DNA from 3 places in the Candidatus Pantoea communis genome. Region 3 is predicted to be linked to each of the others. Evidence: predicted binding sites of a transcription regulator. Region 3 holds the regulator's gene; each other region holds the start of a gene.
The links. The regulator Fur, encoded in region 3, represses iron uptake genes when iron is present. The targets are predictions, from matches to a motif close to ATAATAATGAGAACNACTATCAA.

Region 1 (4,895 bases), on a different contig from region 3:
CGGGTGCCATTTCACGAATCTTAGGGGCGAGATCTTCCACGAACCCCTCACCTGCCCACGGATTCTTCACCACGGCAGCCGCCGCAATCATCACCAGCGGTGTCGTCGCCGCTTTGCCGCCGTCGGAGTAAATGGTCTCGGTGGTAACGAACGTCTTGCGTATATCTGGATGCATGGTCAGAACCTCATTCAAGTTAACGGTTTGTTAATCTGGTGTGTCGGGGAGTGATATAACACTGAGATTTCTGGCATGTCAAAAGTTGGTATACCATCATACGGTATTAAATTTTTCCGGCGTTTTTGCTATGCTTAAGCGACGCAAAACCCCGCCATGACTGGGGGGATGGGGATCAAAAAGGCAATGTGTCACCGGCGGTTTGAGAAGCGGGATGAGTGTGATTGAGTTCATAAAAATCACACGAATTATGAGGGCAGTCGTTTCATAACGGCATGAATTCACGAGATTTTGATTATTCCTCAAGGATATTTTTATTTCGTGCTCAGACCGCATGATGAAACTGTGAGCTAACGCTGATTTCAACGGGCGGGTCGGTGAGAAGTCGATAGGCGGTGGTAGCAAAGAGAGTAAAGGCGGCGTTGCTTTCAGAACGGAAACAGTGCTAATAGTTAAAACGCTTGCAGGACATGACATTGACTTCAGGCTGAATTTTTAAATTTCAACGAAGAGACGATTATGGATGCGAGTCATTCCCTAAAAATTGAAAATACGCCGGTGACGTTACGTGAACTGGCGTTGGCTAAAGTTCGTCAGGCCATTATCTCGGGATACTTTAAAGCTGGAGACCGTTTGGTTGAACGCTCACTGTGTGATGAATTAGGTGTAAGCCGTACCGTGGTGCGCGAAGTCATTCGCTATCTGGAAGCGGAAGGTTTAATTGAAAACCTGCCGAAAAAAGGCCCGATTGTGGCGATATTAACCTGGGAAGTGGCCGAGCAGATTTACGATATTCGTATCCTGCTGGAATCCGAAGCGGCGAAGGATTGCGCAAAATTAGCCACTAGCAGTGATAAAAAGAATCTGCACAAGAAACTCCTGCGCATTGCTAAAGCCTCGCACGATCATGATGATATTGAACGCGTTGAAGCGTCTCAGGCCTTTTATGAAGCACTCTTTTCCATTGCAAAACATCATATTGCGTGGGAAATCGTCCAGCGCCTGAATAGTCGTATTAGTCGACTGCGCGAACTGACCCTGCGCAGTCCGGAGCGTCAGGTGGCGGGTTTTGAGCGTATGTCGCGAATTTATGAAGCGATTGAAGAGAACAATGCCGAACACGCGAAAGAGGCCGTCAAACAGCATCTTTCAGAAGCGGCCACGCTGGCTAAATCTATACTGACTGCTGAGGAAAAATAATGTCTGCTTATTGGATCGCCCACGTCAATATTGAGGATGCACAGCAGTACCAGAATTATATTGAGCTGGCACCGCTTGCGTTTAAAAAATATCAGGCGAAGTTTATTGCCCGCGGTGAAAATGCCACCTCACTTGAGGGTGATGAATTTAAGAAGCATGTGATCATTGAATTCCCCGATTATCAAACGGCGCTGGACTGCTATCATTCTGACGAGTATCAGTTAGCCAAAAAGCAGCGTGAGAACGTGGCAACGGCCATGATTACCATTGTGGATGGGCTGGCGTAGAATTGGACCTACTCCCCAGGGTTGATTTGCCGCTCAATACCTCAGTTTAAAAAGCTAAGCAATCAGATCGCTCTGCCCCGTTTCAGCCCCGCATATCCTTAGGTGCAAAGCCATATTTTTTGCGGAAAGCGACGGAGAAATGGGCGGGCGAATAACCGACCTGATAGGCCACTGAAGAGACGCTGGCTTCCCCCGTCGACAACATACGCCAGGCGGTTTCGAGTCGCAGCGTTTGCAAATAGCCGAAGATGCTCTGATTAAACAGGCGTCGGAACCCGGCGGTGAGTTTACGCGTGTTCAGGCCAACTTTAGCGCTGAGATCACGAATGGAGGGAGGTGAGTCGATGTGCTCAGCGAGCAAGTTTTTCACATCATGCAGCCGGGCAATATCGCAGGCGCTTAGGCGTAATGTTGATTGCTGCAACGTCCTGTCTTCACTGACCAAACTATCCAGCGTGTGAGCAACGATCTCCAGCGCTTTGCCCGTCATGTACAGCTGTCGTGCGACACCTTGCAGTGGGTTGGTAAACAGTTGCGCTCTCAGTCCACTCAGGCACTTTGGCGTTGCCTGAATACGCATACCAGGATTTGCGGACAAATCGAGCTGCATGCCTGCAGTCAGTGTGTTGATGGACTCGGCGCAAAGATGCTGGCTCAACGAGTGCGTAGAGATATTCACGGCGGTGTAATTCAAATCAGCGCCAGGCAGTAAGCATTGACTTGCGTGCGCTAAATCCTGACTCCAGACAGCACAGAGTGCCGGACCTTTGATATGCCGCTCTGCTTGCTGAGGAAAACGGCACAACAGTTCACCACTTTCGATGATGATGATTTTCAGACCCACAAACAGCTGTTCATCCTGCCAGATCGCCCGCTGCGGGTTAACGCTGCCGCTGGCGAGTGAAATATCACCTCGCAACAACATCTGTACTCCGCCATCACCTCCCTGACTAAGTTTGCCTTTTCTGGCGGAAAGCTTCTGAGAATCCATCTTTGACCCTACCGTGAGATGAGTGATATTGATTATCATTCTCAATGTAAGCGTTTTGTAAATGCCTGTCCATGGGTATATCGAAACGCAAACCGTCTACTGGCAGCAGAATCAGCACAGATCCTAAATAAACTTCCCGGCCACACCGGGAAGTTTCATTTTGCATGTTTTTCTAAAGAAAGAGTTCGGCAAGCGAAAGTGTTGCTGATTGTCTGCCCACATTCTCACTGACACACTTTTAGTCGACAAAAAAGTCGCTTCTATTGTGGAGAATACCTTGGAAAACAATAATAAAAATTGGGCGCGCTGGACCACGCCCCTTACCTGCCTGGCGCTGTTAATTAATGCCCATTGCGCGCTGGCAGAAGATACCTTGCAAGTCACGGCAGACAGCAAAACGGCACCAGAAAAAGGCTATGTTGCACAGACCAGCACAACGGGGAGCCGCACCAATGAATCCATTCTCGCCACGCCCCAGTCAGTATCGGTGATCACCCGCAGCGAAATGGACGATCGTAACGTGCAGAGCACCACCCAGGCCCTGCAATACACACCGGGAGTGTATGCCTCAACCTCTGCGATCTCGTCCCGCTTTGACTACTTCAACATCCGTGGTTTTGATTCAACACTGAACGGGACCTTGCTGGATGGATTGCGATCCACCACTCAGCAGTCCTACGTACGCTACGAACCTTACGGATTGGAACAACTGGACGTGCTGCGTGGCCCCAATGGTTTCCTTTACGGCGCAGGATCGCCAGGCGGTATTATCAACGCCATCAGCAAGCGTCCCACGTTAAATGCACAGCATGAAGTGGCCATTCAGACCGGCAGTCATGGCCGCATGCAGGGCCAGTTCGACACCTCCGGGCCGCTTAACGATGATAAAACACTGCTCTATCGCGTGGTGGGTGTGGGGCGTGACAGCAATACCCAGTTCAACAACGTCCCGGATGACACCCTGTACCTGGCGCCTTCCTTGACCTGGCGCCCCGATGCAGACACCTCATTGACCGTATTGGCCTCGGTTAGCCGCAATAAATTTGGCCCCCCACGCCCTTACCTGCCGCTGTATGGCGCCTTACTCAGCAACCCTAACGGGCAGGTCAACCGCAACAGTTATCTTGATGGGACCAATCTCGATAACCATATGACCCAGAGCAATCTGGGTTACGAACTGGACCACCATTTTGGCGATCGCTGGACCTTCCATTCTGCCAGCCGCTACACCGAAACCGACCTGATGACGCAAACGCTTTCAGGCGCGTCGCTGGCGGCGGACATGCGCACGCTGAATCGCGTGGCCTATGAGTTCGGTATTAAAGGGAAAGTCTTCGCCACTGATAACAACCTCAAGACCGATTGGGATGCAGGGCCCGTGCACGGTTCCAGTGTTGCGGGCGTGTCTTTCCGCCACACCGGGGAGGATTACTATCTGAACTATGGCCGGGCCAGCAGCATTGATATTTACCAGCCGACCGGCAATGGTCGCTTCCCGACGACCTCGCCCTATACCAGCACGCAGCAGAATGCTAACGAAACCGGCGTTTACCTCTCTAACAGCCTCGCGTTGTTCCAGCATCTGAACCTCGACCTCTCTGCGCGTCAGGACTGGGCTTCGGTGAACACCAAAAACCGTCTCAACGACACTTACACTTCGCAGGACGATCAGCGCTTTACGTGGCGGGCAGGCTTAAGCTGGATAACGGATATCGGGGTAGCACCTTATGTCAGTTATGCCACCTCATTTGCGCCAGTGCTGGGCACCAATTTCTATGGTGACGCCTACAAACCCACCACCGGCAAACAGTGGGAAGTCGGTGTGAAATATCAGCCAGAGCAGTTCGATGCACTGTTTACGCTGGCATGGTTCGACCTGACGCAGGATAACGTGCAGACCACCGATCCCGACAATTCGTTGAACAAAATTCAGACCGGACAGGTTACCTCGAAAGGGATCGAAGCCTCAGCCACCGCCAACCTCACCGACGACTGGAAACTGATTGCCAGTTACAGCTGGAACAATCTTGAGACCAGCAAGACCACGGTGGCCGGTGCACAGGGCAAAACGCCCACCGCCATGCCCGAGCATATGGCCTCTCTCTGGAGCAATTACACCGTTGCGAGTGGCCCGCTGGCTTCACTGGGCTTAGGTGCAGGTGTGCACTATGTGGGCTCGACCTGGGCTGACACCAACAACACCATCAAAGTACCGGACTACACCCTGGTTGATGCCGCCATT
Region 2 (4,895 bases), on a different contig from region 3:
CAATAACAGCAGCAAAGTCAGTAGCACTCTTTTCATCGCATTGCTCACAGTAGGCTCCGCCCTGAAAGGCGGAGCGCAGCAGATTAGAAGTCGACAGCGGCCTGTAAGTACATAACGCGCGGTTCCCCTTCAATCACGCGCAGATTCCCGGCACTGGATTCATAGTATTCGCGGTTGAACAGGTTTTTCACGTTGAGCTTCAGCTGGGTGTGTTTACCGATCAACTGGCTGTCCCAGGCGATAAAGGCATCGGCCACGGTATAGGCGGGCATCACGAAGCTGTTTTCCGGATCGCCAGCACGAGTACCGACATAGCGTCCGCCGCCGCCCAGGCGCAGTTCACCCGGCAGCCAGGAGAAACGCAGGGTGTGGCTGAGATACAGGCTGCCCATATTGGTCGGGGCGTTCACCAGACGGTTGCCGACGTTGTCAGGATTCACGTTGTCGGAAACAATCTCAGTTTTGTCGTAGCTGTAGTTGGCGATCAGGTTCCAGTCAGGCGCAAACTCGCCGTTGACCTCCAGCTCCGCACCGGTCGAGCGTGCTTTGGGAATGTTGCGCGTCACGCCGTTAATGAAAATCGACATGTCCTCTTCATCAATGCGGTACAGCGCCAGTGTGGCCGCCAGATTGGGCGCAACCTGCCATTTAGAACCGACTTCCCAGGTGGTGCCTTTCTCGGTGGACGCCACGTTGCCGTCATCGTCGGTTTGGGTTGATGGCGTAAACGATTTGCTGTAGCTGCCGTACAGTGAGACATCCGGCAATACTTTGTACACCACCCCCAACTGCGGCAGGAAAGCGTTGCCGCGATCGTTGAGTGTGGTTTCTGGATCGATAAAGCCGTTGCTGGAGGTTTGGGTATAGCGCTGGAAACGGCCACCCAACACTGCAATCCATTTATCCGTCAGATGAATGCTGTCTTTGGCAAACACCGAGCGGCTATAAAGATTGGTGCGCAGATTGCTCAGTGCATCGTTATAGGTGCTGTCGCTGACGATCGGCTCTTCGCCGTACACCGGGTCGTACATATTGAAGGTGCGTGAAACAGTGCCGCGATAAGATCGCGCTTTATAGGTTTCGTTCTGCTCATAATCGACACCCACCAACAAGTCGTGCTGCATGCCCGCGATAGTGGGAGAACCGCTGATATCCCAGGAGACATATTCCGTCTGATGGTTGAAGCCGCGGTTAGCATCAGCACGGCGCGAAACGATACCGGTCGTGGTGTTGATGGCGGTGGCGCGCACTTCGTTACTGTCATAACGGCGCTGCATCCAGCCGTAGTTGAGATGCGTATCCCAGACATCATTGAGGTTGTAACCGTATGAGACGTTCAGGCGCTTGTTTTTGCCCCAGGCATGGTTCGCATTGTCGTCGAGACGACGGTTGTAAGGAATATCGACGGGTTTCCCGCCAATAAACGCCGTACCACGGTCGTAGGGCACATCGTATTTATACTCGACGTAGCTGATGTTGAAGGACGCGCGATCGCCGTACCAGCTTAATGACGGCGCCAGCAGGGTATGTTCGTTAACGCCAAAATTACGCCAGTAATCCTCGCGCTGACGTTCAGCCACCATGCGGAAAGCAAAGCCGTTACCGAGTGGACCGGTGATATCGACCATGCCAGTGCCACCGCCGTAACTGCTGGATTCACCGCTGATGTGGGTGTTCCACTCGTATTGCGGCTTTTTACTCACCAGATTGATAATGCCGCCGGGATTCAGAATGCCGTACAGCAGCGATGAGGATCCTTTCAGCACCTCAACATGATCGATGCTGGCATCCATGGTCAGACCCTGGTTACTGCGTACGCCGTCGATGAAGATTGAACCGTCGGTGTTGGAGCCGAAACCACGCTTAACAAAACCATCTTCAGTACCGCCCAGGGTATTGCCCTGGGTGACGCCACTGACGAATTTCACCGCATCATTCAGGCTGGTGACCTGATAATCCTTCATCACTTGTGGCGTCACCACGCTGATTGACTGCGGTGTTTCGTTGCGTGGCGTTGAGGTGCGCAGTGTCGCCGCCGCATCGTCCTGGTTGTAGCTGCTGGAGGTGGTTTCCGAAGCGGCTGTCACGGTCAAGGTTTGATCCGCGCCGCTGGCTGAATAACTGTACAGCAGGGTGGAAGCCAGTAATACCTGAGAGCCAGAGAGCGTATATTTTACCGCTGATGAAAATAAGCAAAGATACTTCATTAAGTTAAATCCGCATCAAAAAGGGAAATATTCAGAAGAGCGGATGGTAATGAGATTGATTTCCATTTACAACAAAATAATGCCGATTTTTCATCTCATTGACGTATTTTATTGATTATTTTTTTATTGGATTCTGCGGCATAAAACACCTGCTTCATGCAACTGCCGTTGATATGTAGTTTTTAAATGCACTGTTTTATTTAGTATTATTCTAAAAATGTAGTAGTGAATGTAGTTTCATTAATCATGATTTAATTTGACTACATTTTATCGACGCTCGCCTCTCACTCTCCAGTGGCGTTAATAGATTGGAGGTATTCATTTATTTTAATTAAATTAAGGTATTCTTAATTTTCATCGGAATAATACGTTTACTGCTGCCTCTTTTGTGAAGGGGTAAAGGCGCATTCACGCTTTGCTTCGTGACCTGTTCTGGATTACTCTCGCGCTGCGTGACGTTGCGAAGGTCGCGTCTGGCAGCGTAACTTACTTATTAACAAGGTGTTTTAACCGTGACTGATTCCGTGCCTAAAACCAGCAAGCGGCCCTACGATCTCTACGGTGAGCGTTTTCACACCGCTAAACATCAGCTCACGCCGCGCCTGTTTAAAGTGGCGAATTACATCCATCAGCACCGGAGTGTGGTACTGGATAAAACCGCGCTGGGCATTGCCATCGATACCCAAACCTCGGATGCCACAGTGATCCGCGCCATTCAGGCGTTAGGATTCTCCGGTTTCCGCGACTTGAAGATTGTGATGGCGGAGTTCCTGGGCGTCACACAGCGCTCGCCGGCACGCGTGGCTTCCACGGTGAATGCCTTGTCACAGGATGCCAAAGGCAGTGTTGATTTTGTGCTGGATAGTTATCGTATTAGCTGCGATATGCTTGCCTCCAGCGCCAATCGCCAGGCGATTCAGCAGGCGATCGACCTTTTGCAGCAGGCGGATCGCGTGGCTATTTTCGGCATTGGTGCGTCTGCAATACTGGCCGACTACACAGCCCGTCTGTTCAAACGTAATGGCACATCCTCATATGTCCTGAATCGCACCGGCATTGCCCTCAGCGAACAAATTGCCGAGATGCGCCATGCCGATGTGTTGATCATGCTGGTACAAAGTAGCGCGCATCCGGAAGGGCTGGTAACGCTGGCCGAGGCTCAGCGGCTGGGATTGAAAATCATTGTGCTCACTGGCGCGCCAGACAGCATCTTTGCCCAACGCTCTGATGTCACCATTGAGATCCCCCGCAGTCGTGACGCGGATAAAATGCCGGTACACACTACGCCAATGATCTGTCTGGAAATTTTAGTGCTGGGGTTGGCGGCCACCACGCCGGTTGCCACCATGGAAAGCATGAGCAAACTGTATGAGATCAGTAATGCCTTGACGCGCCCCGGCGCGCGCAAAACCAACAAGTCCTGAACCTATTTTGGAAGCGAACATGACCAGCGATTCTTCTCTGCTTGAAGTGCAGAGGGTTACTTATGCTATGCAAGGGCGAACCTTACTGGCACCTGTTTCACTGCAACTTAACGCCGGTGATTTTTTGCTGCTGACCGGGCCCTCAGGCAGTGGAAAAAGCACGCTGTTGAAGATTCTGGCCTCGCTACTGGCCCCCACCGCTGGACAGATCCGCTTTAAGAACCGTGATATCGCCACGATAAAAGCCGAGCTGTATCGCCAGCAGGTATCGTACTGTTTTCAAACGCCGCAGCTGTTTGGCGAGACAGTGTATGACAATCTGGCGCTGCCGTGGCAAATCCGGCAACAGAAGCCGCCACGCGAGGCGCTGATGGCGTCTCTGGAGAGCGTGCATCTGGATGCTGAGATGCTGGATAAACCGGTTGAACAGCTGTCAGGAGGTGAGAAACAGCGCGTGGGTTTACTGCGCAATCTGCAATTCTTGCCCAAAGTGTTGCTGTTAGATGAGGTGACGAGCGCACTGGACGAAGAGAACAAGACACTTGTCCAGCAGCTGATTCAGCAGCGGGTGCAGGAGCAACAGTTGGCGGTGGTGTGGATCAGTCACGATCCCGATGAGATCCAGCATGCAGAGAAAGTGCTGCGACTGACGGCGCCGGAAAGAGGAGAGTCGCATGAGTCAGCATAATATTACCGACAGCTCATTGCTGTTGTCGCTGATGCTGGTGGTAATCGCACTGATCATCAGCCAGAAAGAGAAGCTCGGCATGAGCAAAGACATCATCTGGAGCGTGTGCCGGGCCATTGTACAGTTAGTGATTGTGGGTTACGTGTTGAAGTCGATCTTTGACCTCAACAACCGCTGGCTGACTATCCTGATGGTGCTTTTTATCTGCGTGAATGCGGCACTGAACGCGCGCAAACGCAGCCGCAACATCGACCACGCGCTAGCGATCTCCTTCGTGGCGATCACCACCGGCACTTCGCTCACCCTTACAATCTTGTTATTGAGTGGCGCCATTGAGTTTATCCCGATGCAGGTGATCCCGATTTCCGGCATGATTGCGGGCAACGCGATGGTGGCAGTGGGTCTGTGTTTCACCAATCTCAATCAGAGGTTTAGCGATAATCGGCAGAAGATTCTGGAGATGCTGAGTCTGGGCGCTTCGGTGAAGCTCGCCTCGGGTCGGTTGATTCGTGACAGCATCCGCGCGGCAATGATCCCGACAGTCGATGCCGCAAAAACCGTGGGGCTGGTGAGTCT
Region 3 (4,895 bases):
TGCCGGTACCGTGGTGAAAATCTTTAACACCAACCATGCGTTCTGTCTGGAAGCCGCTAACGGCGTTGAGATCGTGGTGCACATGGGCCTGGACACCGTGGCGCTGGAAGGAAAAGGCTTCACACGTCTGGTAGAAGAGGGAGCAACCGTCACTGCCGGTCAGCCGATTCTGGAGATGGATCTGGACTTCCTCAACGCCAACGCGCGCTCAATGATTAGCCCGGTGGTGGTCAGCAACAGCGATGATTTCGCCGGACTGAATCTGCTGGCCAGCGGTTCAGTGGTTGCAGGTGTGACACCGTTGTATGAAGTGAAAAACTAAGTCCTTGTGATTTAGCCAGAAGGCAGGAAGCAATTCCTGCCTTTTTTGTTTTAAAACGACCAACAAACGGTTGTTTCCCTCCTGCGCTTTGTGGATCATACTCCGTTACTTCGTGGTACAAATCACCCGCTATTGTTTTGAGGATTTTGAGATGAGTGAGGCTGAAGCCCGCCCAACGAACTTTATTCGTCAGATCATCGACGAAGACTTGGCGAGCGGTAAGCACAGCAGTGTGCATACCCGTTTCCCGCCTGAGCCCAATGGTTATCTGCATATTGGCCATGCGAAATCTATCTGCCTGAACTTTGGTATCGCCCAAGATTATCAAGGACAGTGCAACCTGCGTTTTGACGATACTAACCCGGTGAAAGAAGACCTGGAGTTCGTTGAATCCATCAAGCGTGACGTGCAATGGCTGGGCTTTGAGTGGAGCGGCAACATTCGTTACTCCTCAGACTATTTCGACCAACTGTTTAACTACGCCGTTGAGCTGATCAATAAAGGTCTGGCTTACGTTGATGAGTTGTCTGCTGAAGAGATCCGTGAATATCGCGGCACCCTGACTGCGCCGGGTAAAAACAGCCCGTACCGCGACCGCAGCGTGGAAGAGAACCTTGCGCTGTTCCAGAAAATGCGTGATGGCGGTTTCGAGGAAGGTAAAGCTTGTCTGCGTGCCAAAATCGACATGGCATCCAGCTTCATTGTGATGCGCGATCCGGTGCTGTACCGTATTAAGTTTGCCGATCACCATCAGACCGGCAGCAAGTGGTGCATCTACCCGATGTACGACTTCACGCACTGCATTTCGGATGCGATCGAAGGCATTACCCACTCATTGTGTACGCTGGAGTTCCAGGACAACCGTCGCCTTTACGATTGGGTGCTGGACAACATCACCATTCCGCAGCATCCGCGCCAGTACGAATTCTCGCGGCTGAATCTGGAATACGCGGTGATGTCGAAGCGCAAGCTGACGCAGTTGGTCACCGAGAAAGTGGTGGAAGGCTGGGATGATCCCCGCATGCTGACCGTTTCAGGTCTGCGCCGTCGTGGTTACAGCGCGGCCTCGATTCGTGAATTCTGCCGCCGCATCGGCGTGACTAAACAGGACAATATCGTTGAGATGGCGTCGCTGGAATCCTGTATTCGTGACGATCTCAATGAGAACGCACCACGCGCGATGGCGGTACTTGACCCGTTGAAAGTGGTGATCGAAAACCTGCCCGCCGGCCACGAAGAAACGCTGACCATGCCTAATCATCCAAACAAGCCGGAGATGGGCACGCGTGAAGTGTCGTTCAGCCGTGAAGTGTGGATCGATCGCGCTGACTTCCGTGAAGAAGCCAACAAACAGTACAAACGTTTGGTTCTGGGCAAAGAAGTGCGTCTGCGCAATGCTTATGTGATTCGTGCTGAGCGTGTGGCGAAAGACGAAGAGGGTAACATTACCTGCATCTATGCCACTTGTGATGTTGACACCCTGAGCAAGGATCCGGCGGATGGTCGCAAAGTGAAAGGTGTGATCCACTGGGTTTCCGCCATTCATGGACTGCCAGCTGAGTTCCGTCTTTACGACCGTCTGTTCAGCGTGCCAAACCCCGCGGCGGCTGAGGATTTCCTCACCACCATTAACCCGAACTCGCTGGAGATCAAACAGGGCTTCGTGGAGTCTGGTTTGCGTGAAGCGGCCACTACCGCAGCTTATCAGTTTGAACGTGAAGGTTATTTCTGTGCCGATAGTGTCTACTCACAGCCGGGTAAATTGGTGTTTAACCGCACGGTTGGACTGCGCGATACCTTCGCGAAGATTGGCGAGTAATATCTTTCGTCGATTGCACAATATGATCATGAAAGGGCGAGCAATCGCCCTTTTTTATTGCCTGTAATTCGCCACGGGCAATCAATTATGCTGAAGGCGGCAAGCTGAGCTTGTTGTCTATTTTGCGACAATTCTGACTTTAGCAAAATTAACCCATTTGCGAGTGTGAAAAATTGTATTTCAGGTAGGCTATGCGCTCTAAATAGAGCTCTGCGGGTTATCAAAGGAAAAAAAATGACAAGTCTCGCCCTGGAAGCTAAGCATAGTGTGGTGGTATTACATCAGCTTATTGAACGTGTTTTTAACCAGGTAGAAGGCAGTGATGACAGCATGGAACTGCTTTTGTCACACTTTCACCCGGATTTCAAAATGGTGACGCCGCTGGGTAAGCAACTGGATCTGAATGAGACCGAAGTGCTGTTTCGCAAACTGCACGGTCAGCGGGAAGGGCTGCGCATTGCCACCAGTGAGCATGCCATCATTTCTCAACAGAGCCAGGAAGTGACGATTCAGTATCGTGAACTGCAGATGTTGAACGGCACCCATCAAACGCGCATCTCTTTGGCTGTGCTGGATTGCAGCACCACCATTCCTCGCTGGCGCTACCTCCACGAGACCTTTATCGCTTGATAACAGGCATAAAAAAACCGGTGACCAGCACCGGTTTTTTTATATTGCATAGCACACTCAATTACTTATCGTGGAGCGTCTCGTCTTCGCGGCAGTCTCCCAGTGCACAGTGGCCGTACAAGTACAGGCTGTGGTTACTGAGTTTAATGCCATGGCGAGTGGCAATCTCACGCTGACGCGTTTCGATTGATTCATCGCTGAATTCGATCACTTTGCCACAATCCAGGCAGATCAAGTGGTCATGGTGATGCTGCTGAGTCAGTTCGAATACGGATTTGCCGCCTTCGAAGTTATGACGGGTGACGATACCCGCGTCATCAAACTGGTTAAGAACGCGATATACCGTTGCCAGGCCAATCTCTTCGCCCATATCGATCAGGCGCTTATACAAATCTTCCGCACTGACGTGATGGGACTCGGGGCCCGGTCCCTGAAGCACTTCCAAAATTTTCAATCTTGGCAGAGTGACTTTCAGGCCAGCCTTCTTCAATGCGGAGTTGTTGTCAGTCATTCGGATATTGTCCTGTTACTTTGCATGTCACTTACGGCGCAGGGGCCTTGAATGTTTAGGTCACACGTATTCTCATTTGCGTCTCATTATAGAACTCAAGCAGTGAAATGAAAACCGGGGTATCGCGCAAATCAACAAAAGTCGTAAGGATAAACATCGCCTACGTCAGCGCGGAACGGTGTGGTTTGGGTTTCCATTTCACTCAGCCTCAGTCAACAATCAGAGGAATAAGCGGATGACCATTGCGGGTATTCTACAGATTTGCGGGGAAAAGTTAAAAAACCGTAGCTATTATTTTTATAGGAAATTCCTTTGTCCCAATGTGAGCCAGCGCTCACATTGGGGAGGCGAGGCATCAGGCTTCGATGATCTCTTTTAACTGCAGCTCATCAAAAATCTGTTTCACCCAGGCATCAACACGTTCGTTGGTCAGCTCAGGTTGACGATCTTCGTCAATCGCCAGGCCGAGGAAGTGTTTGTCATCGGCCAGACCTTTTGAGGCTTCAAAATGATAGCCCTCAGTCGGCCAGTGGCCCACAATCACCGCGCCGTTTGGTTCAATGATGTCGCGAATCGTGCCCATCGCATCACAGAAATATTCTGCGTAGTCTTCCTGGTCGCCACAACCAAACAGCGCCACCAGTTTGCCATTAAAGTCGATCTCTTCCAGCGTAGGGAAGAAGTCATCCCAGTCACACTGTGCTTCGCCGTAATACCAGGTAGGAATGCCCAGCAGCAGGATGTCGAACGCTGCGAGATCTTCTTTAGTGCTCTTAGCAATGTCATGCACTTCGGCGACATCTTTACCCAGTTGTTTCTGGATCATTTTTGCAATGTTTTCAGTGTTGCCGGTATCGCTGCCGAAGAAAATGCCTACGATTGCCATGGGTTAAGTAACCTCTTAAAGCCTGATTGTGAAAGTAAGTCAATTGACTGCACATGTTAGCGAATGATAGCAGACCGTTGAAAAGGGCGGAACGAGTAAAGCCTGAACTTTGTGTTCCTGCGTGCGGTCAGCGCGCTAAGACAGTTTGAGTTGCGCCAGCAGCATTTGTTCAATCAATTCGCTGCGGCTGATGTTTTGTTGCTCGGCCAGCGTGTTCAGGGCGTCAACCGCTTCGCTGGACATTTTCAGCTCAACACGACGCAGCCCTCGCACTTTATCGCGCTTGAGCTGGTTACGTTTGTTGATACGCAACTGTTCGTCACGTGTCAGCAGGCTGGTTTTGGGTCGACCAGGACGCCGCTCGTCTGCAAAAAGATCAAGCGTGGTACGGTCAGTCTGTTCTTTTGCCATGATTAGTGAAACTGAGTGGGCGCGAACGGCGGAAAGGCGCTGCGCGATTTATACATTATCGGCCCGACCGCGGCGAAAAAATCATCCGCGGCAAATTTTTAGCGCGACATCATACTCCAGCGCCATCCGCGACGCCAACCCTAAACCGCATACGGCAAGCTTTTGCTTTTACAGGTTAAAAAAACGACGAACTGCGCGCAAAACCGCATCAGGTTTTTCGGCATGGACCCAATGACCGGCCCCGCTAATCACGTGTGCGTGTGCCTGCGGGAACTGACGCAGCAGTGCATCGCGGTGCTGATTGTCGAGGTAAGGA

Region 1: F3J37_RS18840 (TonB-dependent siderophore receptor) is a predicted target of Fur. The motif match lies at 2,682-2,704, and genes of this name have one in related genera.
Region 2: F3J37_RS15550 (TonB-dependent siderophore receptor) is a predicted target of Fur. The motif match lies at 2,251-2,273, and genes of this name have one in related genera.

Annotation. Positions count from the first base shown of each region.
Region 1 is NZ_VWXC01000015.1:85-4,979, forward strand. Features, by position in the region: partial or broken gene F3J37_RS18820 (amino acid synthesis family protein) at 1-175, opposite strand, end outside; gene F3J37_RS18825 (GntR family transcriptional regulator) at 695-1,375, shown strand; gene F3J37_RS18830 (DUF1330 domain-containing protein) at 1,375-1,662, shown strand; gene F3J37_RS18835 (helix-turn-helix transcriptional regulator) at 1,745-2,587, opposite strand; gene F3J37_RS18840 (TonB-dependent siderophore receptor) at 2,931-4,895, shown strand, end outside.
Region 2 is NZ_VWXC01000011.1:75,057-79,951, forward strand. Features, by position in the region: gene F3J37_RS15545 (ABC transporter substrate-binding protein) at 1-36, opposite strand, end outside; gene F3J37_RS15550 (TonB-dependent siderophore receptor) at 84-2,207, opposite strand; gene F3J37_RS15555 (MurR/RpiR family transcriptional regulator) at 2,720-3,631, shown strand; gene fetA (iron efflux ABC transporter ATP-binding subunit FetA) at 3,651-4,319, shown strand; gene fetB (iron efflux ABC transporter permease subunit FetB) at 4,306-4,895, shown strand, end outside.
Region 3 is NZ_VWXC01000005.1:64,112-69,006, forward strand. Features, by position in the region: gene nagE (N-acetylglucosamine-specific PTS transporter subunit IIBC) at 1-322, shown strand, start outside; gene glnS (glutamine--tRNA ligase) at 474-2,141, shown strand; gene F3J37_RS08830 (hypothetical protein) at 2,376-2,771, shown strand; gene fur (ferric iron uptake transcriptional regulator) at 2,833-3,282, opposite strand; gene fldA (flavodoxin FldA) at 3,638-4,168, opposite strand; gene ybfE (LexA regulated protein) at 4,304-4,579, opposite strand; gene ybfF (esterase) at 4,748-4,895, opposite strand, start outside.